Regions from separate parts of the Ruegeria sp. HKCCA5763 genome, predicted to be linked through region 4. Evidence: riboswitches for the same ligand, from Rfam matches in the RefSeq annotation. Region 4 holds a riboswitch; each other region holds the start of a gene.
What was found. A riboswitch is a leader RNA that binds a small molecule or an ion and turns the genes downstream of it on or off. The one in region 4 is predicted to bind cobalamin.

Region 1 (7,693 bases), on a different contig from region 4:
TCAGGGCACACAGGAGTATTTGCAGAGGGTCTACGGGCTAAAGGCAGATGTATTCGAAGTTGTTGTGCCCGCGGAAAGCCCGCTGGTGGGAAAAATTCTTGCCGATATCAACCACGAGAGCCACCTGTACATCATTTCAACTTTCTATCGCGGTAAAACCTCGATGGTTCAGGTTCTGACCGCAGAAATCGCGGCCCCTTGTCGGCTGGCTATTGTCGGACGACGTTCTGAGGTTCAGGAATTTGCCACGAAATACGGTTTGACCGTTCTTCCTGATCTGGACATTTTTGTTGAAGAGTTCGCCCCCACCAATGCCGGCGTGGCCGAAGTGGTTATCACCCCGGACAGCAAACTGATCGGGAAATGCCCGCGTGAGCTTTTGTTCCGCAAGACTTATGGCATGTCGCTGCTTGCCATTCACCGAGGGGAAGAAACGCTCAGCCACGTTGAGACTGAAGATCACGAATCCACTCAGATAGGGCTTGAAAAGTTCCATGCCGGGGACATGCTTGTTGCGCATACCCGTTGGGACAACCTTATGCGGATCACGCGCGATCCCGATTTCGTTGTGGTGACAACCGATTTTCCACAGGATGAACTGAGGCCGCAGAAGGTCGGGTGGGCCCTTGCCTTTTTTGCCATTTCATTGTCCCTAATCCTGTTCACGGACGTGCGCCTTTCGCTGTGTCTTCTGACCGGGGCAGCCGGAATGATGTTGACCCGCGTGCTTAGCGTGGATGAGGCCTATCGTGCCGTTGGATGGAACACCGTCTTCCTGCTCGCCTGCCTCATACCTTTGGGACAGGCCGTGCAGAACACCGGCACAGCCGCATGGATCGCACAGCAAATCATGGTCATTCTTGACGGCTGGCCACTTTGGTCGCTTCAAGCAGGCATTGCCGTTCTGGCAACAGCGTTTTCATTGGTCATGTCGAACGTTGGCGCCACCGTTCTGCTCGTACCACTGGCCGTATCAATTGCCGTGGCTGCAGGAGGCAACCCAGCAGTCTTTGCACTCACAGTCGCCATATCAACCTCGAACAGCTTCATCATCCCGACCCATCAGGTCAACGCACTGATCATGGGTCCGGCCGGGTACAAGGTCATGGATTTCGTACGCTCGGGCGGCATTATGACTGCTTTGTTCCTGATCGTTTCGTTGGTGATGATCAACGTCCTGTACTAGCGTAGCAATCGGGGCCGGATTTATGGGCTGACCAACCCCGACTGCCAATGACACCTCACTGGAAAGCCCAGGCTGGACCTTTACGCCGGACCTCGCCCTTGCGGAACAACCTCGTACCCTGGCTCTTCCGGTTCATCATCTTCCATCTCCGGCGGGAAACCGGGGGCTGTGATGTCCAGGCCTGTCGCCTCTTCCAGTCGTTTGATGATATTCGGCGACAGCTCGCGATCCCCATACCGGGCAATGCCATCTTCAAAAATCTTGATCATGACCGGGTTCATTTCCAGAGGCACCCCGGCGCGGTCAGCGACCTCTTGAAACAGACCAATGTCCTTTTTCACCAAGTCCATAGTGAAAGAAATATCGCGCGATCCGTTCAGGATGACCTGACTTTCCGTTTCATGCACAAAGGACGTACCGGACGAGATTTTTATCGCCTCGTATGTTGTGTTCAGATCCATCCCGGCAGCCTTTGCCGTGACCAGCGCTTCGGCGCAGGTGATCAGGTTGGCCGTGGCCAGATAGTTGGTCATCACCTTCAGAACCGAGGCAGAGCCCAATTCACCAGTGTGCAAAACACGCCGCCCCATGGTGGTCAGAAACGGCAGAATTCGCTCAAAAGTCGCACGATCACATCCCGCGAAGATCGAGATATTGCCGGTGGCCGCCCGGTGGCACCCGCCCGAAACCGGGCAGTCCACTGCCGCGCCTCCGCGTTCGATCACCTCGGCCCCCAAACGCTTGACCTCGGCCTCATCGGTTGTCGACATCTCCATCCAGATTTTGCCGGGGCCCACTTCGGGCAGCATCTCTTGCATGACCGCATCTGATGCCGCAGGCGATGGCAAGCAGGTGATGACGGCATCGCAATCGCGCATCAACTGTGCCGGACCTTCGGCTGCCTTTGCGCCAAGGGCGACGAACTCGCCCACCAGATCCGCGTTCAGATCATGCACTATCAGATCAATCCCGTTTCGCAGCAAGGAACCCGAAAGCTTGCCGCCAACGTTTCCCAACCCGATGAATCCTACTTTCATATGTCGCCTCTCCCTGCTGGCTTGTACCCGTCATGCGATCACGGATTTATCTGACCATTCATGCCGCCCAACGACAACCACAGGTCGCTTTTCACACCCACACCCTGATGTTACGCGCAACGCGCTTGACAAGCGGGCCAGCGGTGCCGCATGACCCATTCGTTGGTGTCGGCAAGAGCCGATGAAAAGGGAATGCGTCAACGGATCTTCCGCCAAACGCAGCCGCCCCCGCGACCGTGACCGGAGAGGGTGCCCAATGCCACTGGCCAAGGCCGGGAAGGCGGGACATCCGACAGAGGACCCTGACGTACCAGGTCTCTGACATCCGCAAGCCGGGAGACCTGCCAGCACCCGAAGTTGAAACCGGGCGGGGTGTTCCGGTGTCGGGTCCATGTTGCGACACGTGGCCCGCTTGAAACCCCGTCCCCCGCGAAGAGGATTTGGGGGGATGAGAGACACGACTGAGACCACACCGGTCGAGCTTCTGGTCTGCACGACCTGCCGCCGCGGGCTGCCCGTCGAAAACGATGCGCAACGCCCCGGCACATTGCTGCACCAGGCCTTGGAACAAGCCGAATTGCCCGACGGCATCACCCTGAAACCTGTTGAATGCCTTTCGAACTGCGATCAGGGCTGTTCTATCGTGCTGCGCGGCGGTCCCGATCGCTGGACCTTCGTTTACGAGAACCTGAACGAAGTGGACCATGTCGATGTGATCATCGACGGCGCGACCAAGTATCTGGCTACCGAAGATGGCCTGGTGAAATGGCGCGAACGCCCTGAACATTTCCGCAAAAACTGCGCCTCGCGCATTCCCCCGATTGGAGCCTGACATGTCGAATCTCGAAAAACTTCCCGTCACCGTGATCACCGGCTTTCTGGGCTCGGGAAAAACAACGCTGGTCAAACACCTGATGCAGAACCCTCAGGGCAAACGTCTGGCCGTCGTCGTCAACGAGTTTGGCGATGTGGGCGTGGATGGCGATATCCTGAAATCCTGCGCCATCCCGGATTGCCCTGCGGAAAACATCATGGAGTTGGCAAACGGTTGCATCTGCTGCACCGTCGCGGATGACTTCATCCCGACCATCGAGGCGCTGATGGCGCTGGAACCGCGCCCCGAGCATATCCTGATCGAAACCTCTGGCCTCGCCCTGCCAAAACCGTTGTTGAAGGCGTTCGACTGGCCGGATATCCGCTCAAAGATCACTGTCGATGGCGTGATCGCTCTGGCCGATGCCGAGGCCGTCGCCGCCGGTCGCTTTGCCCCGAATGTCGAAGCTGTGGATGCCCAGCGCCTAGCTGATGACTCGATCGATCACGAAACGCCCCTGTCCGAAGTGTTCGAGGATCAGATCTCGTGCGCCGACATCATCCTGTTGACCAAGCCTGATCTTGCAGGACCCGAAGGTGTGGCCAAGGCCAAAGAGGTGATCGCCGCCGAAGCCCCACGCCCCCTGCCTGTTGTCGAAGTCGCCGAGGGCGTCGTGGATGTCCGCGTTGTACTGGGTCTGGAAGCCGCAGCCGAGGACGACATGGATGCGCGCCCGTCGCACCACGACGGTCACCACGATCATGAACATGACGATTTCGAAAGCATCATCGTCGAGTTGCCGGAACAAACCGACCCAGCCGATCTGGTCGCCAAGATCGAACGTCTGGCGTCAGAGCTGAACATCCTGCGTGTCAAAGGTTATGCCGCCGTTCAGGGCAAACCCATGCGCCTGCTGGTTCAGGCTGTGGGCGCACGTGTCCGTCACCAATATGACCGCCCATGGGGACCGGAGGAAGAGCGCCGTTCGCGTCTGGTCGTTATCGCCGAGCATGACGACATCAAAGAGGCCGAAATCCGCGGAATCCTTGCAGGCGTCACCGAGGCTGCCGAGTAAACCATGCACGTCGTCTTCCGCGAAAGCAACGGGCTCGAGGAAACCGAGACCCCAACCGATCTGGGCCAAAGCCCGGCGGATTTGGTTGTCTTGTCCTTCTCGGACAGCGACCTAGGCGCTTTCGCGGCGGGTTGGCATCGTGGCGGCGGGGCCGAGGGACGAATGCCAACACTTCGATTGGCCAATTTGACCGCCCTCAAACACCCTCTGTCCGTCGACACCTATGTCGAACAAACGTTGGACGGCGCCAAGGGCATTCTGATCCGCCTGATTGGCGGCGTGCCTTACTGGTCCTACGGCTTGCAACAGGTTCTGGCGCTGGCGCATGCTAAGGGCATCGCGCTTGCCGTTCTGCCCGCGGACGGGCGAGAGGATACGCGGCTGGATGACTATTCCACTCTGCCCGTTTCAACGCTGCGCCGTTTGGCCCATCTGTGTGACACCGGTGGTGAGGTCGCAGCGCAAGCCGCATTGGCCCAGATGGCCTTGGCAGCAGGGCTTTATGCCGGGCCGGTGATGGGCGCAAAGACCCTGCCTGAATGCGGCGCATGGTGCCCGGATCGTGGTGTAATCCCAACGGATACCGCGTTCGAAGGCGACGCAAAACGTATCGTCGTCACGTTTTACCGCGCATATCTGACGTCGGCCGACACTGCCCCAGTCGCAGCTCTGATCCGCAGTTTGCGTGCGCGCGGATTTGCGGCAGTGGGCCTGTTCGCACCTTCGCTCAAAGCGCCAACTGCTGCCGATTGGTTGCGCGAGACGCTTGAGGCGTTGACCCCCGCTGCCATCATCAACGCAACGTCCTTTTCGGGCAAAGGCGCGTCGGGCACGTCTCCGCTGGATGCCGCCAATGTGCCGGTGTTTCAGGTCGCTCTGGCCACCTCGCGCCGCAAAGCCTGGGCTGAGGCGGAACGCGGTCTCTCCCCTGCCGACCTTGCCATGCATGTTGTCTTGCCCGAGGTAGACGGGCGGATTTCGGCGGGCATCGCTTCATTCAAGGAACCGGGCAAACGCGATCCTCATCTGGAATACTCCCGCTTTGCCCACCGGGCCGAGGCCGAACGGATCGAAGCCATTATCGACCGGGTATCAGGCTGGCTGCGCCTGAACGACAAACCGAAGGCGGATCAGATCCCAGCGTTGGTGCTGTCGACCTATCCCGGCAAAGACTGGCAGATGGCCCATGCGGTGGGCTTGGACGCGCTGGCATCTGCCGAGGCGATGCTGTCCGATCTCCACAACGAAGGCTATGACACCACGCCAGAAGAGCCGATTGCTGAAACACTGTTGGACGCCCGCATTTCTTGGCCGCTGGAAGAATATTTGCACGCGCTGACCGATCTGCCCGAGCAATTGCAAGCCGACCTTCAAACGGTTTGGGGCAAATGCGAAGACGATCCGGCCTTTGCAGATGGCGCGTTACACTTCACAGCACTGCGCCGTGGTCAAGCTCTGGTCGCGTTGCAACCCGAACGCGGTACATCGGAACTGCGCGATGACGATTATCACGACCTGTCGCGCACGCCACGTCACAGCTATGTCGCCTTTTATCTGTGGTTGCGCAAAGGTCTTGGTGCTGACGCGCTGATCCATATCGGTGCGCATGGCACTCTGGAGTGGTTGCCGGGTAAGTCTGTGGCCCTGTCTGCCGATTGCTGGCCCGAAGCGCTGATCCGCGACCTGCCAGTGATCTACCCCTTTATCGTCAACGACCCCGGCGAAGCCGCGCAGGCCAAGCGTCGGATCGGAGCCGTCACGCTGGGCCATATCCCACCACCAATGAAGGAAAGCGGGACGCCGGACCGGATGGTGCGGTTGGAGTCGCTGCTGGATGAGTTCTCTAACGCAGACGGGTTAGACCCCAAGCGCCGCGACCGTTTGCAAGAAGATATCCGTGACGAAGCGCAGGCCATCGGGCTGGAAAACGATCTTGGCCTCGATCAAGCCACCTGCACATCCGAGGCGATCACCCGGATCGACCGCTTTGTCTGTGACATCAAGGAAAGCCAATTCGGCGACGGGCTACATATCTTTGGTCGCGTGCCCGAAGTGACAGGCAATTTCGACCCAACGGCTTCGGCCCATGCCGAACGAAGTGCTCTGATCGACGCGCTCGCGGGCAAACGGATCGAGGCTGGCCCATCCGGCTCTCCGTATCGTGGGCGGTCGGACGTGCTGCCGACAGGGCGGAACCTTTATACAACCGACCCACGCTCGGTCCCAACCCGCGCAGCATATGCGCAGGGCGTCAAACTGGCTGAAGAGCTTGTGCGCCGTCATCTGCAAGAAGAAGGCGATTACCCCAAAGGGCTGATTGTTGACCTGTGGGGCTCAGCCACCATGCGTACTGCGGGCGAAGAATTCGCCATGGCGCTGCATCTTCTGGGTGTAAAGCCTGTTTGGGACAAAGGTTCAGAGCGTGTATCTGGCATCGAGGTGCTTCCGATCACGGATCTCAGTCGCCCGCGACTGGACGTGACGTTGCGCGTGTCGGGCCTGTTCCGTGATGTGTTCCCGACTCTTTCGGCGCTGTACGGTCAGGCCGTTCGTGCGCTGTCTGCGCGCGACGAAGCGCCGGACTGGAACCCCTATGCAGGCCTGGCCCCTACGGCCCGCGTCTACGGCCCGGCGCCCGGCAGTTATGGCGTCAACATGACCCAATTGTCCGAAGTCTACACCGACGAAGCGCGCGTCCAGGCGGGCGAGGCTTGGCTGGAAGCCAGTTCTTTCGCGCTGGAAGGCGAACACATCGCACAGGACAAAGACGGTATCACCCAGCGCGTGGCCAATGCTGACAGCTTTGTTCACCTGCAGGATCTGACCGAGACCGATCTGCTGCTGGCCAACGACTACGCTACGCATGAGGCCGGATTTGCGGCAGCCAAGAAGGTCACCGGCGGCAGCGCGCAGCTTTACCATCTGGACAACACCAACCCCGAAAACCCGCGCGCCCGAACCCTGCCGGAAGAGATCAGCCGCGTCGTTCACGCTCGCGCCGCAAATCCCGGCTGGATCGCAGGGATGCAGCGGCATGGGTTCCGGGGCGCGGCTGAAATCGCGGCGACGCTGGATCACATGGCGTCCTTCGCGCATCTGTCCGGGACAGTCGCGCCGCACCTGTTCGACCTTTACCACGATGCCACATTGGGCAACGAAGAGGTGGACACTTTCCTGCAAGAGGCCAATCCCCTGGCCCATCAAGCGATGCAGGACCGGTTCCGCGCTTTGCTGGAGGCCGGGCTTTGGAACACTCGCCGAAACTCGATCCGGGCGGATCTGGAGGGCCTGACATGAGCGCTCCTATCGTTCAGGGTTGGTGCCCCGGCGCCCACCGCCCGATGATGTCCGGCGACGGATTGGTCGTGCGGGTCCGGCCCCGGCTGGCACGCCTGACGGCTGATCAGGCGCTGGGTCTGTGCGACCTTGCAGATCGGTTTGGCAACGGGTCGATCGATTTGACCAACCGCGCCAATCTGCAACTGCGCGGCGTGGAGGACTATGACCATCAGCCGCTGCTCAAGGAGCTTGCAGCGCTGAACCTTCTAGATGCAGAACCCGGCATCGAGGTGCGACGCAAT
Region 2 (7,693 bases), on a different contig from region 4:
AAGTTCCTGCGACAGGGCGGTGGTTGCAGTGAAGGTGGCGAAGGTGAGGGCGAGAAGGCGGGTCATAACGTATTCCAATCAAAGGGATCAAGTCTGAGGCATTCTACTACGCGCGCACGGAAGGCAAAGGCCCTTTTGCTTTTTAGCGACCTTTTTGACTCCGGGTCTTGATCCATGCGCAAGGGTGAACCCTGCTATGAAGGCTTGGCCAGCAACTTGAAACCCGGACGCTGACCCATAGTTTTATGCCGAAACAGATTCAGGAGCGTTCCATGTCTCAATTTCCAAGAACCATTTCACATATCGGATTGTCGGTTCCAAATGTGGATGAGGCTGTAAAATTCTACTCCGAGGTCCTAGGGTTTTACGTCATCATGACGCCCACGGATGTGGTCGAGGATGACTCGGATATTGGCGTCATGTGCACGGATGTTTTTGGTCCGGATTGGAAAAAACTACGTATCGCACATCTGGCGACTGCGGATCGCATCGGGATTGAGCTTTTTGAGTTTGACGGGAATTACGCGCCCGAAAACAACATCGATTTCCGCAGAAATGGAACGTTTCACTTTTGCATTCAGGACCCTGACGTCGAAGGTCTGGTCGAAAAGATTGTGCAAGCCGGTGGAAAACAGCGGATGCCGATCCGGCACTATTATCCCGGAGAAAAGCCATACCGCATGGTCTATGTTGAAGACCCATTTGGTATCGTATTCGAACTCTACAGCCACTCGTATGAGCTGACCTACTCGTCTGGTGCTTACACCTGAAGCCTGCGAGCATGCTTTGATAAGCGTTAGGGCGAGAATGCAGTTGTCGCGCTGGTCCAACACGACCCGCTATATTTCCTTTCGCGCCCTGAGTGCCGCGGTGATTGTCCCGTCATCCAGATAATCCAGCTCTCCGCCAATCGGCACGCCCTGAGCCAGTGAGGTCAGGCGGACCTGCCCCTCCAACTGATCGGCGATGTAGTGGGCTGTGGTTTGGCCATCGACGGTGGCGTTGAGCGCAAGGATAACCTCTGTGATCCCTTCGGCCAGAACCCGATCCTTCAGGCGCGGGATGCGCAATTCGTCCGGGCCAACTCCGTCCAGCGCCGACAGCGTGCCGCCCAGAACGTGATAGCGGCCCTTGAACACGCCAGCGCGTTCCATCGCCCAGAGGTCGGCCACGTCTTCGACGACGCACAGCTCTCCGGTTGCGCGGTCCTCGCTGTTGCAGATGTCACAGATATCGGTGGTGCCCACATTGCCGCAATTCAGGCATTCCCGAGCGGTGATTGCGACCTGCTGCATCGCGTCTGAAAGGGGCGTCAGCAGCAGGGCGCGTTTTCGAATCAGGTGCAACACCGCGCGGCGGGCCGAGCGGGGGCCAAGGCCGGGCAGTTTGGCCATCAGGTCGATCAGATTGTCGATGTCGCTGTTCGAACTCACGGTCTGTCCTGCGTATCGCCGGAGGGAAGCTCCGGCGAATCCAATTGTGAAATGATGAAAATCAGAACGGCAGCTTGATGTCTGCGGGCAGGCCCATGCTTTCGGTCAGCTTGGCCATTTCAGCCTGAGAGCGCTCGGCAGCTTTGGTCTGCGCGTCCTTGATGGCAGCCAAAATCAGGTCTTCGACCACTTCCTTGTCGTCACCGTTGAATATCGACGGGTCGATGTCCAGACCTTTGAGCTCGCCTTTGGCGGTCGCCGTCGCCTTGACCAGACCAGCCCCGGATTCACCGACAACCATCATGTTGTTCAGCTCTTCCTGCATTTCGGTCATCTTTGTTTGCAAGTCCTGCGCGGATTTCATCATCTTGGCCATGTCGCCCAGACCGCCAAGCCCGCCGAGTCCTTTCAGCATAGGTATTCTCCTGTGTCTCTGTTTGGTCTCTAGATACGGCCCGTCGAAGCGCGGCACAAGGGTTGTCCCGCCGGTCGGAGAGGTCTTTCAAACCACGCGGACGTCGTGCAAGCCGTCTGTCTCGGTAACCGAGCAGCAGATCGATTTCAGGGTTCTTGGATGGTCGTAGTCCCAGGGACGACCGCGATGCATTGTTGCGCGCTCGTCCCAGATCAATACATCGCCGACGGACCAATGGTGCGAATAGACGTATTCGGGCTGCGTGCAAAACGCGATGGCTTCGTCCAGTAGGGACTGACTTTGTTCATGCCCCATGCCTTCGATGGCAAAGGCGTGCGAGGCGATGAACAGGGCTTCTTCTCCGGTTACCGGGTTCGGCCAAATCGCGCGCCATGGGCGATCTGGCCATCGCGTCATTTTTGGCAGCGCAGCGAGGTCGGCTGAAATTTTTGAACGGGAATGCGACAACCGGTGCCAGATGATGGCGTCCCTAAGAACGGATTTCAGACGATCTGGCATATGCGCCCAAGCGGCGCGGGTCGATGCGATCTCGGTTTCGCCGCCGGATGGCGGGACGACTTTTGCCGTCAGAATATTGATCAGCGCCGGCGTCGGCAGGAACGTGCTGTCTGTGTGCCACAACATGTTGGCCTGCAAATCCAACAGACGCAGATCGTCTTTCGCACGCAGCCCATCCTTGGTTTTGTTTGTCAGTTCGGGAAGCTGAAACTCAACATCGCGACCCGCTGCCATGGCTTCACGGTTTTCCAATGGCCCAAAAAGTTCGGCAAGGCGAATGTGGTCCGCATCAGATATCGATTGGGCCGGAAACAAAAGCACAGAGCGGGTTTCGAATGCGCGCCGGATTTCCGGAAAGTAACGCTGTTTGGTAACGTCGCGCAAATCTAGGTCGTGAACGACCAATCCGAAACGTGGGTGCAGTGGTGATGTTCGCATGAAATCCCTCCCTGGCATCATGGAAGGGTGTACCTGTTTGAAGGGTCGATCTGCTTCGTTTGCGACACGGGATCGAGCGCTTTCGGGTCAGTCTTCTTCGAACGGGTCCCACTCATCTTCAACTTCAGGAAGCGCTTCGGTCTCGACCTGGGCGGCGCGTTGTTCCGGCGTCTCGATCTTTGTGATCTTTGCCTTGGGGAATTGCGCCAGCACCGCCTGAACCAGAGGATGCTTTTCAGCTTCGGCCTTCAAGGCCAGCTCGGCCTCATCTCGCACTTCGGCAATTGTCGGCGTATCCCCGTTCGAGACGATCGAGACAGCCCACCGGTTTCCGGTCCAGCGTTGCAGGGCAGAGCCCAGCCGGGGCGCAAGGTCTGTCGTTGCATTCGTGGCTGGGGTGAACTCGATCCGACCGGGCTGATAAGACACAAGTCGCACGCCGTTTTCCACTTCAACCAGAAGCTTCACGTCGCGGTTGGCGCGGATCAGTTCGACCACGTGCTCAAAGGTCGGGTACCGGGCCAGGGCCGTCTGAGCATCCTGTGCCAATGCGGCAACCGGCGCGCCGCTTGAACCACGTGGGGCCGAGGCGTATGTGGATGCGGGGGTGGCGCTGGCCTGCGCGGGTGTTGCACCCTGCCGAGACATCAAGGTGCCGCCGCTAGGTCCACCTGCCGGAGGCGGCGGGGCGTCCTGCAGCCGTTTGACCAGTTCTTCAGGGCTGGGCAGATCAGCAACATGGGTCAGGCGGATAACGGCCATCTCAGCGGCCATCATGGCATTGGGCGCGGCCGAGACTTCTTCGAGCGCTTTCAGCAACATCTGCCACATCCGGGTCAGAACGCGCATCGGCAGGGCCTCTGCCATGTGTTGGCCACGGCTCCGTTCGTCCGGAGAAACGGTTGGGTCTTCGGCGGCGTCTGGCGTGATCTTCACGACGGACACCCAATGTGTGATCTCAGCCAGATCGCGCAAGACAGCCAATGGGTCAGCACCTTCTGCGTATTGGCCGCTGAGTTCTGTCAGTGCGCCTGCGGCGTCGCCCCGCAGGATCATGTCCATGAGGTCCAGAACGCGGCCACGGTCCGCAAGGCCCAGCATTGCGCGAACCTGTTCGGCAGTGGTTTCACCCGCCCCGTGCGATATCGCCTGGTCCAGCAGCGAGGTTGCATCCCTTGCAGACCCTTCCGCGGAGCGCGTGATCAGCGCCAGCGCATCTTCTGCGATCTCAGCGCCTTCCGCTGACGCGATCTTTTGCAGAAGGCCGATCATATCCTCGGGTTCGATCCGGCGCAGGTCAAAGCGCTGGCAGCGGGACAGAACTGTGACCGGCACCTTGCGGATTTCAGTGGTTGCAAAGATGAACTTCACATGCTCGGGCGGTTCCTCAAGCGTCTTGAGCAGCGCGTTGAAAGCGCTGGTCGAAAGCATGTGGACCTCATCGATGATGTATATCTTGTAACGCGCGCTGGCGGCGCGATAGCGGACACTGTCGATAATCTCGCGAATATCGTTCACGCCAGTTCGGCTGGCGGCGTCCATCTCCATCACATCGACGTGGCGGCCTTCCATGATCGCCACGCAGTGTTCGCATTGGCCGCAAGGTTCGGTCGTCGGGCCGCCATTACCGTCGGGCCCGATACAGTTCATACCCTTGGCGATGATCCGTGCGGTGGTGGTTTTTCCGGTGCCGCGAATGCCGGTCATGATGAAAGCCTGCGCAATCCGGTCCGCTTCGAACGCGTTTTTCAGGGTGCGCACCATGGCATCCTGACCCACCAGATCGGCAAAGGTTTCCGGGCGATATTTGCGGGCGAGAACCTGATAGGCGGGGCTGGGCGTGTCGGTCATGTTTTCTCGGTCGGATTCGGTGCTTCGGCTCAGCGTAGTGGTCGCTGCCTTCCGCGTCCACTGCGAGGCGCGATGATTTTTGATTTAGATTCTGACCGGATTCGCACTAAGCTGGTCCAACAAAATTTATGGTGCATTTTCGTTAAGAGTTCTTGGTGGAGGACACTGGTTTATGTCGCAACTGGTTATCTATGCCCTGCAAGTCGCGGGGGGTACACTTGCCCTGACATCGATGCCCGGACGGGGCGGGGATTATGAAAGGGATCTGGATACGATTGCCGCATGGAAGCCGGGGCTGGTTGTTTCAATGACAACGGACGTCGAGATGCTCCAAAACGGGGCGCAGGAATTCGGCAGCGATATCCAAAGCCGCGCCAGCCGGTGGGTGCATCTGCCGATCGAAGACTTTGGCGCCCCTACGCCTGCAGTTGAAGAGGCGTGGCCCTCGATCAGCGCGGCCGCCCGGCATGCTTTGACGGGTGGAGGGCGGGTACTGGTGCATTGTCGGGGCGGCTGCGGCAGGTCGGGAATGGTTGTTCTGCGGCTGATGGTCGAATGCGGCGAACAGCCAGACAAAGCCCTGGAGCGTTTGCGGGCGCTGCGTCCTTGTGCCGTGGAAACAGACGCCCAATTGGCCTGGGCAGCACAGAATTTTCAGGCTCAAGTCGTATAGTCTTAGGCCGAAATCTGTTCAGGCGCGTGCACGGGTTTGCGAGGCCGCAGCTTTGCAACCTCGATCATCGCGCAGGGTGGGTCTGTAATGATGCCGGATGGCAAGGCGCTGAACGTGTTTCCAAAGATCAGATCGGCGTAAGCGTTCAGGTCCTGCGGCTCTGCTTCAGGCTGTGTATCGCAAAAGATGCGAATTCTGTCTGATTGCGCTCGGAAAGTTGCGTGGCATCCTTGCGTGCAATGTGACAATTCACTGCCACCTTCAAACTCGAACCCGTCGCTTGTGGCGGCTGTGGCCTGCTTCATCGCCTCGGAAATTGAGCGTGCCAGCCGCGCCAGGGCAGGGCAGGTTTTGCCCGTCCGCTGACACACCGTTGCACTGTATTCATGCGTCTTCGTCTTCCAGATCATCCTGCGCCCTCCGCGCGTGGTGGGCAGGAGAGTTGGGTCAGGTGGGACGGCAACGTGCTGTCAGGACCTGCCCGGACACCCCGCCCGAGTTTCGGTTTCAGTTCCGATGGCAGGTCTCCTGACTTGCGGGTCATGGCTTTGCCGACCTTCCCAGCCCTAGGGGCCAGTGGTGTTTTGGCATCGCTCACCGCTTACAGTTGCGGGGGCAGTCGCGGATTTGGTTTGCGCCCGGATGACCAGACTGAACCGCACCGTGTTCCCTTTTCATCCCGACCCCTTGTGGGGGACAGGAACCATCACACAATCGCTAGCGTCTGATCCGGTTCCGAGTCAAGCTGATCTTTTACCCCGACGTGTGGTCATGCTGGATGGGGGGAACGTTCCTCTTTAGTGTTTAAAATATTGAAGCCAAGCAATTCAGTTTTTCAGTGCAGGGTCAGGGATCATGTTGGACGCAGAGCAGACGGTGTTGGCTGAAGATTTCCTTTTCCCATCCGGGTCCACGACCCTTGCAGCACGGTTGTACCGACCGCTGTCAGAGCCTGAAACCGTGGTTGTGCTGAATAGTGCAACGGGTGTGCCGCGCGACTATTATCGCCACTTCGCACAGTGGCTAGCGGCCGAGCGGGGTATGGCGTGTCTGACCTATGACTACCGGGATTTCGGGCATTCTCTGACCGGCCGTATGAAGGATGCGCGTGCAACAATGGCGGATTGGGCTTTGATCGACATGCCAGCGGCGCGGGCGGAAATGCGCAGGCGTTATCCTGATGCGCAGCAATGGACCATTGGTCATTCCGTTGGTGCGATGCTGGGGCCTGTTCAGCCCGACATCGACCAAATCGATCGGATGATTTGCGTGTGTTCGGGGCTCGTAACCCTCAGTGATCACCCATGGCCTTACCGTGGATTGGCCGGTGTTTTCTGGTATGGACACGCACCGGTACTGGTCAAAGCACTTGGCTATCTGCCGGGAAATGCGATCGGGTTTGGTGCGGACTTGCCGGGCTCGGTCTACTGGCAATGGCGCGAATGGTGCACGGCTCCTTTGAATTATGTACCTGAAATCGGACAAAACCTTCCTGAGGCGCGTTGGGACGGCTCCGGTAGACCCGTGGATTTGTTCACTTTCGAGGACGACCAGATGGTCCCGCCCGAAGCTGTCTGGCGGCTTGCCGACCTTTATGGCGCCGAGGCTAAGCGGCACCTGCTTAGGTCTGATGACTTCGGATTGTCAGAGATTGGCCATATCGGAGCTTTTGCTCGGCGTAATGCGGCAGTTTGGCCGAGCCTGATCGCGTGATCAGGCTCGACTTTTGAATTACCGAGTATTTTTCGCTTAACGCCCTTTATGCAGTTTTCGATCCTTCATGACACCCCGCACCATCTTACCGAACGCTTTGTCCCGTGCCCGGGATTGGGCGACGGTTTCCGAGTTGCGCTGATCTTCGCGCCGAAGCTTTCGCCATCGATCCAAGCGGGCAGGGTCAAGCACGCCTTGTTTGATCGCCCGCTGTACAGCACAGCCTGGTTCGGATTCGTGCTGACAATCTGAAAAACGGCAGTTCAGGCCAAGTTCGGCGAGGTCCGAGAACACCTCGTCGATACCGTCCTGAGCTTCAAGCAGACGCAATGCGCGCATTCCAGGCGTATCAATCAGCCAGCCGCCGTTGCGCATCCGGTGTAACGCGCGCGCCGTGGTTGTGTGCCGACCGCGAGCGTCGTTCTCGCGAATACCTGACGTCGCCAAATCCTGATCGGTCAAGCCGTTGGACAATGTCGTCTTGCCAACGCCTGACGACCCAACCAGTGCTCCGGTCTGGCCTTTGGGGCACCAGGATAAGACCTTTTCCAATTCCGTTAGGTCTAGCGCGTTGATCGCCAGAACTGTCAGAAACGGGTCCAGAGCCTGCACCTGTTCCGAGAAACGATTGGGGTCATCCGATTGGTCAGC
Region 3 (7,693 bases), 190 kb from region 4:
TTTAAGGATGCGTTCAACGGCGGTGGACGTTTTAGTGAGTTGCGAAAGTCATTGAACCTGTACGTCTCAGAACAAGCCGAATTTGGCATCATTGGTGCAAACAACTTTTGCAAGAACGCCCTCAAGCGTTAAGCGACGTGCCCCACAAGAACTCCAGGAAAGGACTGTCGAATGATCTTGTGTTGCGGGGAAGCCCTGATTGATATGATCGCCGAGCCGACAGTTTTCGGTGCGCACGGCTTTGTTCCGCATACCGGCGGGGCGATCCTGAATACAGCAGTCGCCATGGGGCGTCTAGGCGTATCTGTGGGGATGCTGACGGGCATTTCAACGGACATGTTCGGCCAGCAGTTGATCACCGCATTAAACGCCAGTCACGTTGATACATCGCATGTGATCGTCTCGGATCGCCCCAGCACACTTGCCTTTGTTCAACTTCAAGATGGGCACGCAACCTACAGCTTTGTCGATGAAAACACGGCTGGGCGTATGTTGACGCCGGAAGATATGCCAGATCAGCTTCCAGCAGTCTCTGCTTTGTATCTAGGGGGTATTAGTGTGGCGTGTGAGCCCTGCGCGGATGCCTACGCGTCATTGTTGAAGCGTCATGGTGGCGAACGTGCGGTGATGCTGGATCCGAACATCCGTCCGGGCTTCATCGAGGATCAGGCCCGGTTTCGAACACGCCTGAACCACATGATCGCGCAATCCGATATCGTCAAAGTTTCCGACGAGGATCTGGACTGGATCATTCCCGGTACCGAGCCCGAGTCGGCGAAAGCCGCGTTGTTGTTGCAGGCCGGGCCAACGGCCCTGATAGTGACCCGGGGCGGTGATGGCGCACATGGGTATCTGGCAGATGGATCAAAGGTTTCGGTGCCGGTGAAACAGGTGCAGGTCGTAGACACGATCGGTGCCGGCGATACGTTCAATGCTGGTGTGCTCACCGCACTCAGCCGTGCTGAGAAACTGACCAAACAAGGCGTGCGAAACCTGACCCCAGAAGCGTTGCGCGCGGCCATGGAACTGGGAGCCGAAGTCGCCGCTGTAACCGTATCCCGTGCCGGGGCCGAGCCGCCCTGGGCGCATGAGCTTTAATTCTTGGAAAAACCAATGAAACGATCCGAAATTAACCGCATCAAGTCCGAAGCGCAGGCTTTCATACAATCCTTTGGAGCCGTGTTACCACCTTTTGCCGATTGGTCGCCCGATCAGATGCGAAGTCCTGTAGCTGAAACGATCCGCAGTCGGGGGCTGGGCTGGGACATCACCGATTACGCTCAGGGTCGGTTTGACGAACTCGGCCTGTTCCTCTTCACTCTGCGCAATGGTGAGGTGAATGATCTGAAATCAGGTCGCGGGATGTTGTATGCGGAAAAATTGCTGATCTCGAAAGATAAACAACTGTCTCCGATGCATCGTCACATCGTAAAGGCCGAGGACATCATCAATCGCGGCGGGGGTGATCTGGTGCTGGAGATTTACGCATCTGACCCTGACGGGGGCATCGACCGGAACACGCCAGTGACGGTACCCAGCGATGCCTGCCCTGTTACGTTGCAACCAGGTGAGCATTTGCGGCTGAAACCGGGGCAAAGCGTGACCCTTATGCCGGGTGTCTGGCACGCATTCTGGGCAGAACACGGCGATTGCCTTATTGGAGAGGTTTCGACTGTGAATGATGACCGTACGGATAATGTCTTCGAAGATTCCATCCCTCGGTTTTCACAGATCGAAGAAGACGCTGCGCCGGACTTCTTGTTGGTTTCCGACTATTGATATCAACCAGGCTAGAACCGGCCAACGTGAATGTGAGCCGCGCCCAGATGTTTTGGATCGGCTCGACTGCTTCTCCTTCTTGACAAGTCCAGCACCGCCAGCCTAGCTGAGTTGGATGGTTCCGAAAGGGATGAAAATGGGAATACGGTGCGGCGCTGTATTGCGCCAAGTCCGTGACTGCCCCCGCAACTGTAAGCGGAGAGCGACGCCACTGCGCCACTGACCCCGAAAGGGTTGGGAAGGTGGGCCAAGCTTTGACCCGCAAGTCAGGAGACCTGCCATCCGATGTTTAACCAACCCGGGGCGGGGCGTCCTGGAAGGAGGCTTTGATGGCACGGTTTTCGCGTGTTTCCATTTTTGGCACCTTCTGTCCGCGCTTGGTTTCAAGCAGAGCGGACAATGCAACAGGTGACTGATAGCTTTATCCTCAACCCCAATACCTATTGTGCTGTGGCCTCGCGAAAAGATCGCGATTCTCAAAATAGTAATGTTATAACATTGTATTGTAGTTTGATCAGCGGTAACCGGTGCGCACAATGACGAAAACTGCAGATCATTTCCTACTTGTATGCACGACATGCACAGGCGCGATGTCCACCGATCAAGTGAGTGGCGCATTGGCGCGAAAACTGCCCGAAGGGTTTGCAATCCGGGAGGTCGCGTGCATGGCGGGCTGCGACCGGCCAACCACCGTCGGTTTTCAGGCACCGGGCAAGGCGCAGTATTTGTTTGGTGACATCGTTTCGGAACAGGATCTGGATGCAGTGGTGGAATTCGCCGGGCAATATCAGCTCAGTTCCGATGGTTGGACAAACGCAACTGACCGCCCGCTAACACTGTTCACCAAAACCTTGTCGCGCATGCCTGCCTTGCCATCGCAGAGGCCGTCATGAGTTTCCTGGCTGTCGAAAACCTAGAATATTATGCCTTGAACGGTGATGTGCTGCTTCAGGATGTGTCCTTTGGCTTGGAAGAAGGATCAATTCTGGCGATTGCGGGACCGAATGGGGCTGGGAAGACTACGCTGCTCAAGCTGCTTTGCGGAATCGAACGTATTGCGCTGGGTGATGTGCAGATAAAAGGTCAAAGCCTGCGCACCTTGTCGGCCCATGAACGCGCGCGGACGATCGCTGTGGTTGGCCAACAGGAAATGCCGGATAGTCGGTTGCGATTGCACGACTATGTTGCACTTGGCCAAATTCCGATCAAGGCTGACAAGTCCGCGTCTGAGCACAGGGAAGATCTTGACCGGGTTTTGGAAACAACGGGTTTAATGCACCTTTCCCGCAAACCTATGGGTCAGCTATCGGGGGGTGAGAGGCAACGGGCGCATATCGCACGTGCGCTGGCTCAAAACCCGTCTCTGTTGTTTCTGGACGAGCCGACCAATCACCTAGACCCGGATGCCAAGGGGCACATGTTGTCTTTGGTCGCTGAATTGGGCGTGACGGTTGTCATGATCGTCCACGATCTGGTCATGATCCCGGAATTTGCCACTCATGTGGCGTTAATGAAATCAACACGTCTGACAGGGTTTGGCCCTGTCAACGATGTTCTGACAACGGATCGTGTCCGCGACACGTTTGGAGTGGATTATCTGTGTTTCCAGCATGAGGGCCGCATGATCCCTGCTCTGGATATTCGAAAACGTAAACTGTCATCATAACAGGAGCTTACAATGATGCAGAAACTCTGGCCTGTGGCTGTGTTCACTGGCCTGGCAAGCGGCGCAGCCGCGGATGCCATTACAGTGGACAATTGCGGCGAGCCACTGGTTTTTGAAACAACGCCAGAACGGCTCGTTGTTCACGACATGAACATGACTGACATGGCGTTTGCTTTGGGTCTGCAAGACAAGATCGTCGGCCTGACCGGCATCACAGGCTGGTACAAGACCAGCCCGGATTTTGATGCACAGCGCGGCGACATCCCCGAGTTGGCTCCGAAATATCCTACAGTTGAAAACCTTGTCTCTGTCGAACCCGATATGTTTTTCGCTGGTTGGTATTACGGAATGCAGCCAGGTGGCGAAGTGACCCCAGACACGCTGGAACCCTTTGGCATCAAGACCATGGTCTTGACCGAAAGCTGCGTGCACCTGAACAAAGACCGCCCCGAAGCCAGCATGGATCTGCTGTTTGACGACGTCCTGCGTTTGGGCCAGGTGATGGGTGTCGAGGCTAAGGCGGAAGACCTTGTCTTGGGCTGGAAAGTCCAGTTGGATGCCCTTGAGGCAAAAACCGCCGATCTGGATAAACCTCGTGTTTTCCTGCTGGACGGGCCGGCAGATGCGCCTTTTACCGCAGGTAAATTCGCCATCCCGGACGCCATGATTGCCGCTGCGGGGGGTGTAAACGTCACACATGACATGGATACCAGCTGGGGTCGCACCTCTTGGGAAACCGTGGCAGCCGCAAACCCGGAATTCCTGGTGCTACTGGACTATCAAACAGGAAATGGTGCAGAAGATACCTTCCAGTTTCTGAAAGATCATCCTGTCATGTCACAAACCGATGCAGTCAAGAACGCGCGCTGGATCGGCCTGCGTTACGAGGAATTGACACCCGGACCGGCAAATATTGAAGCCATTGAAAAGATGGCCAATGCGATGCATCCGGAGACCAACTGACATGGTCCATTTGGGCCGATCGATCTTGCTGGGGGCGGTCATTCTGACCGCCCTTTTGCTGCTGTCTACGATCTATGGCACAACCTCGATCCCAATGGCCGAGGTCTTTACCGCCATTGGCTTGGGGACCGGCCTGACAGAAGGTGAAATGTCCCCGGTGCATCGGATCGTTTTCGACCTTCGCCTCCCCCGAGCCTTGTTCGCCGCTGTGATCGGCGCAGGGCTGGGCGTAGTTGGCGTGGTTTTGCAAACAACCACGCGCAACGATCTGGCCGATCCGTTCCTTTTTGGCCTGTCCTCGGGGGCGGCGGCTGGGGCCGTTCTTGTCATAACGGTCACTGGCGATGTGCTGGGGGTCTGGACCCTGCCTTTGGCGGCGTTTTGCGGGGGGCTAATAGCCTCTGGCATTGTTCTGGCTCTGGTTCAGGGTTTGCGCACAAGTGCGCCGGAAAAGCTGATCCTGGCCGGTTTGGCTGTGTCTTTCCTGTTTTCCGCGATTACAAATTATTTGATTTTTTCCGGCGACAGTCGTGCGGCGCATTCGGTTATCTTCTGGATGCTGGGCGGATTGGGTCTTGCCCGATGGCAGACCTTTCCACTGGTCCTGACCGGGCTTGCCCTGATCCTAAGCTACGCGCTTTATCGCAGTCGCTGGCTGGATGCCCTTTTGACCGGAGATTTCACTGCGTCGTCACTGGGAATTCCCGTCCAGGGTCTTCGATTCCGAATGTTCTTTGTGGCTGCGTTGGCTACGGCCAGTTTTGTGTCCGTGGCTGGTGTCATCGGATTTGTTGGGCTGATGGTGCCTCATATTGCGCGCGGCATTGCTGGTACGCTGCACCGAAACCTGCTGATTACCTCGGCCATCGTAGGGGCGATTCTGCTGACGCTGTCGGATATTCTGTCCCGCCTGCTCTTGGCCCCACAGGAACTGCCCGTGGGTATCGTGACAACGTCTATCGGGTCTCTTTTTGTTTTCCTGTACCTGTTCAAATCCGCGCGTGGTGACTGACCTCAGAGACCGTCCTGCGTGTCCGATCCATGCGACAAGAGCTCTTGCACCAAAGGGTTCGGGAACCGGCGTTTGAACGTGATCGCGTGGAAGTTTTCCTTGATTTTCGGGTGCTCTTGCGCCTCGACCAGACGACCCGAAATCAACTCATCCTGAACAACGATCGGAGCCACCAGAGCCAGCCCGATATCCTCCCGTGCAAGCAGCCGCATCATCGCCATGTCGTCCACCTCGGCTGCCACCTGAGGGCGCACCGACATGCGGCTGGCCATGGCATCAAAAGCCGTGCGGACACTGTTGTTCGTTGTGGGCAGGATGAAGGGTTGTTCTTCCAATAGATCCCTTATTGAACGTGTCGGTTTCAGACGATCGGGGGTTCCGACGATGCTCACCGGTTGTTCGGCCAAATGATGAGTGACAAAGCTGGTCAAACTGTCGCTTGCGGGTTCGTGGTTCATCAAGACCAGGTCGAAATTCAGCGTTTCGAGCCCCTCCAGCAACTCGCTTGGGCTACCGGACCTTAAAATAACCTCGACGTCTGCGCGCGCCAAAATGGGCCGCAAAAAACGAATCTGAAAGTTGCGAGAAAGGGTGGACTGTGCCCCAACCCTAAGAGCTTGCCGCGTATTCCCCGCGTCCTGCAAGGTTGCCACAAGTTCCTGACCTGTCGCAAAAATCGCATCGGCGTGGTCCAGAGCGATATGTCCGGCTTCGGTGAGATGCAGCTTGCGGCCCCGGCGTTCAAACAGCGGATGACCAAGCCGGTCTTCCAGTTCTTTTATCTGCACCGACAAGGCCGATTGAGAAAGATTCAAACGCTGCGCCGTGCGGGTCAAGTTCCCGTCATGAGCGACGGCCCAGAAGTAGCGCAGGTGATGATAGTTGAGCGGCATATCGTTCTATTTATATGAACGAAACACATCAAACAATGTATTTTTCTTATGTTGCACTGCGAAATATGTCGAACGGAACAAGTCGAGTCAGTATCGAACGTCAAGGGACACACGCATGAGTTACCTGCTTCTACCCCTCCTAAGTCCAATGATCTTGTTGGGATCTGCATATTACTGCAGCCGACATCCGGGGATGCGTCCGGGCAATTTGCCGAAAGTCGCAGAATGGGCGGCCCTGGCGGCATTTGGCGTGTCTGCCTTGGCGGTCATGCTGCTAATTGCAAAAGGGTCCGGGACCTCGACGATGATCGGCTTTTGGGGAGTGGGCCTTTCGGTCCGGTTGGATGCTGTAAGCGCCACAATGTTGATTCTGGTCAGTTTCATTGGCTGGATCGTATTGCGGTACTCTGCAACATACATGGACGGAGAACCAAGGCAGGGTGCCTTTAGCGGTTGGATGTCTGTCGCGCTGGCCGCCGTTCTTTTGTTGGTGATGTCCGGCAACATCGTCCAACTGCTGGTCGCCTGGATTGCAACAAGCCTGGCACTGCATCAACTGCTGCTGTTCTACCCCGAACGTACCACGGCACAACGCGCAGCGCGCAAAAAGGCTGTTGTGGCGCGAATCAGCGAAGTTGCGCTTGGTCTGGCCGTTGCCTTGCTGATCATCGGCTACGGCACCACCGACATCGCTACGATCCTGTCAGAAGCACAGCCGACAGTAACCACAATTGTCGCCGCCCTGTTCATCGCACTGGCGGCCGTACTGGCTTCGGCCCAGTTCCCGGTCCATGGGTGGCTGACCGAGGTGATGGAAGCACCAACCCCGGTCTCGGCCCTGTTGCATGCGGGCGTGATCAATGCGGGCGGGTTTCTATTGATCCGCTTTGCGGATGTGATGCTGGTGGCTCCTGGAATTATGGCCTTGTTGGTCATGCTGGGCGGTTTCACCGCGCTGTTCGGAGGCTTGGTCATGCTGACGCAGCCCGCGGTCAAGACATCCCTGGCGTGGTCAACAATTGCCCAGATGGCGTTCATGATCATGCAGTGCGGTCTTGCCCTGTTCCCGCTGGCGCTGCTGCACATTGTGGCGCATTCGCTCTACAAGGCCCACGCCTTCCTGAGCGCGGGTGAAGCTGTGCGCAACGTGGCCGCCATTCGCCGTCCGGGGCCGGTGGCAGTACCAAGTGCCCGCAATGTATTGCTGGCCTTTGCAACCGGCATTCTGATCTATGGTGCGGTGGCTTCGGTGTTCGGAATCGACGGGAAATCTGTTCAGGCCATTGCCTTGGGTGTGATCCTGATCTTTGGCGTCGCCTACCTGCTGGCGCAAGGCTTTGCGGATGCAGCGCCCGGTGCGCTGACCCGGCGCACTGTCAT
Region 4 (7,693 bases):
ACCGAAACACAGACCCCGATAACGCAGAGGTTTTAAAGTTCATGAATGACGCATGCGGATGGCGTTTCTCGAAGACAAAGGGGTGTTGGAGCAGGTGCATCTGGGTATTAAGCACGCCAAGACACCCTATATTGATCTTGGTCTGGATAAGGGCGCAAAACTGTTCCGCAAAGCACTGGACAGCGCTATCGAAGCTGAAACGACATCCATGGGCACCACTGCGCGGGCTTACCGGCCTTTTCCGTATACCGTTTCGCCTGATGAGGGGCAGGGGGCCGATGTGTTGACCAATCGTCGGCAAAGCGCAGCAGTTCAAAATCCCGCGGCGACAAGTCTACCGTTTCTCAATTCAAGCGTGTCCGGGGCCAATGCCTGACGGAAGGATGGCGCATGGCTGACCAGTAAAATGGCCTGTGGCAAACCCTGTAGTATCTCCAGCAGGCGGGCTTCGTTCTGGATATCGAGCGCATTTGTTGGTTCGTCCAATAACAGTGCCCGGGGTTCCATCGCCAATACGGTGGCAAGGGTCACAAGACGCTTTTCGCCCCCCGACAATTTATGTGTTATGCGATCACGCAAGTGCATCAAGTCTAGATCAGAGAGAACTCTGTCGACGATGGCGAGAGCGTCGTCCTTGTTGCGCCCTAGATTGAGAGGCCCAAACGCGATGTCTTCTGCCACAGTGGGGCAAAACAGCTGATCGTCAGGGTCTTGAAACACCAGTCCGATCTCGCGGCGAACCTCGTGAAAATCGGCCTCGGTGCGCCGATCTTTTCCAAGGGCGATCACACTACCCGAGGTTGGCTTTTGCAAACCAAGCGCAATTCCAAACAGGGTGGATTTCCCTGCTCCGTTAGGTCCTGCAATCGACAAGCGTTGCCCTGGTTCAAGCGTAAGCGAGGCGCCGTCCAGTACGGGTGCTTGACCGGGATAGGCGAAATGAATGTCTTCCAGCTTGAGGATCGTCATGCGAAATCCAGACAAAGAAGCCCAATGCACACTATGCATAGAGTCGCCGCAAACACGTAGTCGCGCAGGGTCAGGTTAAATTCCTGCAGCAAGAGAAGCCGTCCAGAGAACCCTCGGCATTTCATCGCTGCTAAGATTCGCTCGGACCGTTCGATGGCGCGGACCAACATCATGCCAACCAGATAGCCAAAGCTGCGATACGTGTGCCAATTAGTGCCCGGTCGAAACCCACGGACCTTCATCGCCGCGCGCAGGCGCATATATTCCTCGCGTAAAACTTCGATGTAGCGAATGGTAAACATCAGAAGGTGGACGAGTGCTTCGGGACAGCGCAGTTTATGCAACGCGTGGCCAAGCGTAACCGGTTCCATCGTTCCAACCAGAACCATCAGGGACAATATGACGGCGTTAGCTGTCAACGCAATCTCAGTGGCTTTCCAAAGGCCTTGCCAACTGGCCGGAAACCCAAACAAGTTGAACATCGCATCCCCGGGCGTGGTAAATGGCAAAAGTACCAACATGAAGATGATAAAGCTGTCCATCATCGCCATACGTTTGAGCGTTCGGCGAATGGGCAGGCGAGACATCAGCAGCACTCCGATAGAAACAGCCAATGCCGCAATCAGCCCTGGAATGGTGCTGAGCGAGACCGTGACAATGGAAAAAACACTCGCCACCACGATCCGCATCCGAGGATCCAAGCCTTGGATCACCCAAAAGGATGCACCCGTACCAGTCTCGGCCAATGTCTTGGCCTGGGGTTCCAGGGCGTGGGCCATCAGGAGGTCATCTTCTTGCGTGCGGCGATGTAAAAGCCGATTCCGAACAAACCAATAATGTAACCGATGCCACCCAGGATCGTTTGCAGATCATTGTGTTCACGATAGGAGGCAATCTCGCGTCGCAGCGGGCGGGTTTCGTCTCGGACCGCCTGAGCAATTGCGGCGCGTTCTTCGTTCGTCAATGATGCGACAGTCACCTGCGTCCCACCTTCCTTAGGGGCAATCATTGCGGCAGTTTCGACCACGTCAGCTTCAACACCCATTATCGCCGCGACATCGGCAGCAGGCATGGTGACTTCTGCCACATGCCCCGCGCCCAAGTCTGCTTTGAACGTGTGTTCTACCGGGTTGGTCGGGGTGTAAAGGAAGAAACCATCTGTATCGGTCAGTGTTCGTCCCAACTCAGCACCATCGGGCCCGTACACGATGACTTTTTGGTTTTGCGCCATATCGCCGTTTGAAAAGCCCAATTCGCCTTCGATTGCATCGCCTGCAGGAAAGACCCCTGCGATAACTTTGTGGGCCAGCGCAGGAAGCGGCATCAGTGACAACGCAATAACAACGAGCAGTTGCCTCATGCCGATGCGCCTTTATAAAAGAGTTCTGGTTTAACCTGACGAGCCAGTAAAATGGCGAACCCGGTCAGAACCGCTTCGACGGCCATGACAGGGACGTGAGCAAATAACACAAGCTTCGCAGCCGGCAGGAATTCGTCGCCCGACAGCGCCAGCGATACTGCGACAAAAGCCGTCGTAGCTGCGATTGAGAAAGCGCCGCCTATGCCGCCCCAAACTGCTCCTTGAACAGGCGTGCCCTTGGCGATCAGACGACCGAAGATTATCCATGTAAGCACCGCCGGAAGGGCGATGTTGACTGTGTTGATCCCAAGCACTGTCAGTCCTCCAAAGCCGAAGAACACAGCCTGAAGCAGCAAGCCAACAAAAAGCGCCGGAAAGGCCGCCCAGCCGAGCAAAAGCCCGGCCAGACCGTTCAGGATCAAATGCACAGAGGACGGGCCGATCGGAACATGGATCAGTGAGGCGACAAAAAAGCTGGCTGACAACACCCCGGCAGTGGGAATGCGATCCAGGTCCAGCGATTTCAGCCCCATGGCGATCCCGCCTGCTGCCGCGATTGCGCCGCCAATCACAACAGGGTTCGAAAGGGCTCCGTCCACAATATGCATATGGGTTACTCCAGATCCCAGGCGCGGATCCAGATCACAGCGTCCTGACTTAGTTCTTTGCCTTCATGTTCAGTCTTCGGGCCCGAACCCAACGCTGCGAAACCCCAGTAGCCTGCTTTTGGCACGCCAAAGGTGAAATAGCCGTTTTCGTCCGAAATTGCGACCAGTGCGCCGCCTGGCAGTGGGGAAGCAGTTGCGTTTTTTGCGCCGTTTCCGGCCAAGTCGGGTTCCGCGGCCATGTATTCGATTTCAATCTCTACGCCAGCCACTGGGTTGCCCTCGCTCAATACACGTCCCGTGAAGGTCGAGCCAGCGATGATGTTATAGGGCTTGTTCAGCGGCAGTATTTCGGTAGCCAAACCTTGCGGCTGGTCCCAGTCGGTGGGCAGCTCGTTTCGGTTCAGATATGCCTTGGTGACCTGCTGGATATAGATATCCTCAGATTCCTCGTAATAAGGCGCAGGTACCGTTACCACGACGTAATCGCCAGAACGTTTCACTGGAACCGAGCCCAAAAAGGCCTTGGCCGTGTTCTCGGGGCCTTCGAACGTGGTTTCTTCCAACGTACCCAACAAATCGGTCTTTTCGCCGTTGTGGATCACATAAAATTCTTCTGGCTTTTCCAGGGTCATCACGTGCCCGGCTTCAAACGGATGCCAGAAGACCAACTTGACCGGAACGTCACCAGGACGATCAATCATGGTATCTTCGGTGTATTCCAGCAGGAAATGAGCCTGAGCCATCGCAGGCAATGCAATGGCAGCTGTTGCCGCCAACAAAAAGTGTTTCACAAACAAGTCCTTCTCACGTCGCGCCTTCCCCGGCACGCATTGGTTTTTGACATTGGGGAATGCGAAACCATTTGCTCAAATAGGCAAACAGTTTCGGCGCACACCCCGTCGCCGACGATCAACGCCCATTCCGAGGGCGCATGTTCGGCAGGTCTCCTGACTTGCGGGTCAAAACGCTTGGCTGGCCTTCCCGGGCATATCCCAGTGGCACGATCAGCCGCGCTCGCCGCTTACAGTTGCGGGGGCAGTTGCAGAATTGGCGAAGAAAAAGCCGCACTGCATTCCCTATTGCCTCCGGGTGAGTCCCCGGAACCGAACATGGCGCGTTGATGGCAGAAAAACTTGTACACGGTCAACTCTCGTTTGCGGCATCGCTTAGGGCAATACCGAATTTCAATAAGGTGTTTCTGCCGTGTAGTTGCGGCTCGGTGCATAGAGGTGATCAGTGTCACTGTCTGACAATCAGTGCGGTGACCTCAGATTTGATGCCGAAGCATAAGTATCCCGGCTTGTGAAACCAGAAATTTACAATACGCACAAAAATTGGACTTTTCCATTGCCGAAACCGGTTTCGGAAACGCAAAATGATGGAATGACAGCGAATCTCAACACGCGACAGCGACAAATCCGATCCCGGCGCGCCTCGGCGACTGGACGGGTGAAGCTTGATGAACTGGCCGATCAACTCGGCCTTTCGAAAAGCACGGTGTCGCGGGCATTGAATGGGTATTCCGACATCTCAGAATCAACGCGAAAGCGGGTTGAGGTGACGGCGCGCAAGATGGGGTATCGCCCGCTCAGCCACGCTCAGGCCATCCGAACGGGGCGCGTGCGTGCCATTGCAATGGTCATCAACAGTGAAGAACCGGATCGGCACAATCCGTTTTTCCAAGACTTTCTGGCAGGGGCTTGTGAAGCTGCCAGTGCGTCTGACTGGACGATGACAATTTCGACCGCGAAGTCGAAACAGGACATGCTGAACATGCTGGGCCGTTTGGTTGAAGAACGTAAGGCCGACGGATTTATACTGCCGCGAGCCGAAGTCGATGATGCGCGCGTTGGATACCTGAAGGACTTGCAGGTGCCGTTCATCCTTTATGGGCGGACTGGCTATGGTCAGGTCGGGTTTCAGGACGATACGTCGTGGTTTGATATTTCCGGCGAAACAGCCATGAGCGACGCGGTCGAACGTCTGGCCCGTTTTGGTCACAGCCGTATCGGGTTTGTCGGCAGTGATCCAAAGTTCAACTACAGCCACCTGCGTCGGGATGGCTATGTCGACGGGCTTAGGGACGCAGGATTGCCAGTTGATCCCGAATTGATACGCGAAGGGGCCCGCACCCGCGAAGAAGGGGCCGCTGAAGCGCGCGCTTTATTGCGTCTTCCTGTCCCGCCGACCGCGATTGTATTTGCGACAGACCAAGCGGCACTGGGAAGCTACTCTGTCTGCGCAGAATTTGGCCTTGAGATCGGGCGCGATGTCTCGGTTCTTGGATATGACGGGGTCCCGGAATGCCAATACGCCAGCCCCGGGCTAACGACGTTCAGCGTCGACTCTAAACGGGCAGGTGAACGCCTTGCTACGATGCTGATACGTCAGACCCGAGGAGAAGAACCCGCAACTTTGCGCGAACTCAGTCAGGCGGTGCTGATTGAACGCGACTCTGACGGACCGCCGCTGCTGACCTCGAACGAGTTGGCGAAAAAAATCAAACGATCCATGGAAGACAATCGGGGAGGAAACCGACCATGAAACTTACACCAAAAGCAGCCAAGCTGATGCTCGGCTCTTCGTTGGCAATGGCGCTGACGGCAATGTCGGTACAGGCGGACACGATCCGTTTCTGGACGACCGAAGAGCAGCCCGAGCGTCTGGCGAAACAACAGGAAATGGCCGACCAGTTCAAGGCGCAGACCGGCACGACCGTTGAGGTGATCCCTGTCACAGAAACAGATTTGGGCACCCGCGCGACAGCAGCTTTTGCCGCAGGTGACTTGCCAGATGTGGTCTACCACCCGTTGCAGTACGCCCTGCCGTGGGCCGAAGCTGGCATTCTGGACACCGAAGCTGCGACCGAAGTGATCGAAGAACTGGGCGCTGATACTTTCGCTCCGGGTGCTTTGGGCATGGCTGCGTTCAATGGTGAAACCGCCTCGGTTCCGGTGGATGGCTGGACGCAAATGGTTGTGTACCGGAAGGACCTTTTTGAAGAGGCCGGTCTGGAAGCGCCCGACAGTTTTGCAGATATTCAGGCCGCACTTGAGGCGCTGCACAACCCGCCAGAAATGTATGGCTTTGTCTCGGCCACAAAAGTTGACGAGAACTTCATGAGCCAGGTGCTGGAGCATGTATTCCTGGCAAACGGCGTCAGCCCGGTTGGCCCCGATGGCTTCCAGCCGCTTGATGAGGCCAAGACCACCGAGGTTTTGGATTTCTACAAGGCCATTTCCAAAGCCTCGCCTCCGGGTGAACTTTTCTGGAAGCAATCGCGTGAGCTGTATTTCGACGGTAAAGCCGCGATGATCATCTGGTCGCCTTTCATTCTTGATGAACTGGCCGGTCTGCGGGACAGCGCCCCTCCGACCATCAACGACGACCCGACATCGCGCGATCTGGCCAGCAAGACCGGTATCGTGACCAAATTGTCGGGCCCGTCGAACCCCGATGGCGCGGCCTGGGGCGACGTGCGGTATTTCGGTATCACCAATGATGCGGACACCGACGCGGCCATGGAATTCGTAAGGTTTGCCATGGATGACGGCTATACCCAGACGCTGGCCATTGCGCCTGAGGGTAAGTTCCCCGTGCGCCGTGGTAATGCAGACAATCCGACTGCATTCTCTGAAGCCTGGGCGGAACTGCCTGTCGGTGTCGACCGTAAGGCCCCTCTGGGCGAGTTGTATGAACAGGCGATGATCGATGAGATCGTCGGTGGTCTGGACGTGGCGCAGCGTTGGGGCGTAGCCGAGGGTCAATTGGCGCTGGCGTCGAAAATGATCAACTCTCAGGCCATCAATCGTGTTGTACGTCAGTACATTGATGACGAGATCGACGCAGCCGCAGCGGTTGCAGCCATGAACGAAGAACTGGCGAAGGTTCAGTAATCAAGTGGCATCTGCAGCGGCGTGCGCGCCGCTGCACTTAACCCTTCGAGGTACCCCATGACTTCGGCCACCCCACCGACCGGAACCGGGGCGTTAGCCAAACGCGAGGCGCGTCTGGCCTGGACGCTGCTGGCTCCGACCGTGATCAGCGTATCGCTTGTGGTGATCTTGCCTTTGCTGGCAATCTTCTGGATCAGCTTCAAGCCATTTACCCTGTCCGATCTCCGCCCACCCGCACCGGTTGTGCGTGAAAGCCTGCGCGGATCGGGCGACGATCTGCGGATTGAATACCGTCTGCGCAACTCCAGTCAGGAGATCGCAATCGACGGCGTCACCCTTAGTGACGTTCTGCCCGACGGTGTCGTTGCGGGGGACGTTGCCGCCCCCTGCGTTTTGGACGGGCAGGACCTGTTTTGTGACTTCGGCACTCTGGAAGGGGGCCAGCGTGAGCGTATCCGCATTCCTGTTGCCGTCGACGGCGATCCCGATGCCTTTGAAGACGTGGTCGAAGCGTCAGAACCGCGTTTGACTGGTAGTGGACCGAACGTTCTGACCAACTTTGAATTCAGCCTCGAAAACTATGCTCGCGTCTTTGACGGAGCTGAGTTCTGGGGCGTGCTTTGGGTAACGTTGTTTTACACGGTGTTCGGGACCATTGGCGCCTTGGTTATGGGCCTGTTTGCAGCGCTTTTGCTGAACAAGAGCTTCAAAGGGCAGGGGGTCATCCGGGGCCTTTACTTGTTTCCCTATGTCGCTCCTGTCATTGCGGTGGCCTTTACCTGGGTCACGCTGTTTGATCCGTTTTCGGGTTCAGCCAATGCGCTCTTGATCCAGATGGGTCTGACCAGTGCGCCGATCAA

Region 1: another riboswitch for cobalamin. It lies ahead of GOV89_RS11535 (DUF1636 domain-containing protein); the one in region 4 lies ahead of GOV89_RS11605 (DUF4198 domain-containing protein).
Region 2: another riboswitch for cobalamin. It lies ahead of GOV89_RS16680 (hypothetical protein); the one in region 4 lies ahead of GOV89_RS11605 (DUF4198 domain-containing protein).
Region 3: another riboswitch for cobalamin. It lies ahead of GOV89_RS12375 (DUF1636 domain-containing protein); the one in region 4 lies ahead of GOV89_RS11605 (DUF4198 domain-containing protein).

What each region holds. Positions count from the first base shown of each region.
Region 1 is NZ_WQGF01000005.1:298,091-305,783, reverse strand. It holds gene GOV89_RS11545 (SLC13 family permease) at 1-1,186, shown strand, start outside; partial or broken gene GOV89_RS11540 (NAD(P)-dependent oxidoreductase) at 1,267-2,244, opposite strand; cobalamin riboswitch at 2,370-2,587, shown strand; gene GOV89_RS11535 (DUF1636 domain-containing protein) at 2,672-3,055, shown strand; gene cobW (cobalamin biosynthesis protein CobW) at 3,057-4,112, shown strand; gene cobN (cobaltochelatase subunit CobN) at 4,116-7,409, shown strand; gene GOV89_RS11520 (cobalamin biosynthesis protein CobG) at 7,406-7,693, shown strand, end outside.
Region 2 is NZ_WQGF01000010.1:50,085-57,777, reverse strand. It holds gene GOV89_RS16715 (hypothetical protein) at 1-66, opposite strand, end outside; gene GOV89_RS16710 (lactoylglutathione lyase family protein) at 273-770, shown strand; gene recR (recombination mediator RecR) at 840-1,433, opposite strand; gene GOV89_RS16700 (YbaB/EbfC family nucleoid-associated protein) at 1,495-1,848, opposite strand; gene GOV89_RS16695 (TauD/TfdA family dioxygenase) at 1,936-2,805, opposite strand; gene GOV89_RS16690 (DNA polymerase III subunit gamma/tau) at 2,893-4,656, opposite strand; gene GOV89_RS16685 (protein-tyrosine phosphatase family protein) at 4,829-5,329, shown strand; gene GOV89_RS16680 (hypothetical protein) at 5,332-5,739, opposite strand; cobalamin riboswitch at 5,830-6,052, opposite strand; gene GOV89_RS16675 (hypothetical protein) at 6,185-7,042, shown strand; gene rsgA (ribosome small subunit-dependent GTPase A) at 7,079-7,693, opposite strand, start outside.
Region 3 is NZ_WQGF01000006.1:193,130-200,822, forward strand. It holds gene GOV89_RS22850 (ROK family protein) at 1-132, shown strand, start outside; gene GOV89_RS12365 (carbohydrate kinase) at 172-1,098, shown strand; gene GOV89_RS12370 (D-lyxose/D-mannose family sugar isomerase) at 1,114-1,779, shown strand; cobalamin riboswitch at 1,879-2,077, shown strand; gene GOV89_RS12375 (DUF1636 domain-containing protein) at 2,316-2,672, shown strand; gene GOV89_RS12380 (ABC transporter ATP-binding protein) at 2,669-3,445, shown strand; gene GOV89_RS12385 (ABC transporter substrate-binding protein) at 3,458-4,408, shown strand; gene GOV89_RS12390 (iron ABC transporter permease) at 4,410-5,420, shown strand; gene GOV89_RS12395 (LysR family transcriptional regulator) at 5,423-6,313, opposite strand; gene GOV89_RS12400 (proton-conducting transporter membrane subunit) at 6,429-7,693, shown strand, end outside.
Region 4 is NZ_WQGF01000006.1:5,457-13,149, forward strand. It holds gene GOV89_RS22665 (hypothetical protein) at 59-376, shown strand; gene GOV89_RS11585 (energy-coupling factor ABC transporter ATP-binding protein) at 313-969, opposite strand; gene cbiQ (cobalt ECF transporter T component CbiQ) at 966-1,748, opposite strand; gene GOV89_RS11595 (cobalt ABC transporter permease) at 1,748-2,329, opposite strand; gene cbiM (cobalt transporter CbiM) at 2,326-2,937, opposite strand; gene GOV89_RS11605 (DUF4198 domain-containing protein) at 2,943-3,728, opposite strand; cobalamin riboswitch at 3,857-4,060, opposite strand; gene GOV89_RS11610 (LacI family DNA-binding transcriptional regulator) at 4,321-5,481, shown strand; gene GOV89_RS11615 (ABC transporter substrate-binding protein) at 5,478-6,833, shown strand; gene GOV89_RS11620 (carbohydrate ABC transporter permease) at 6,891-7,693, shown strand, end outside.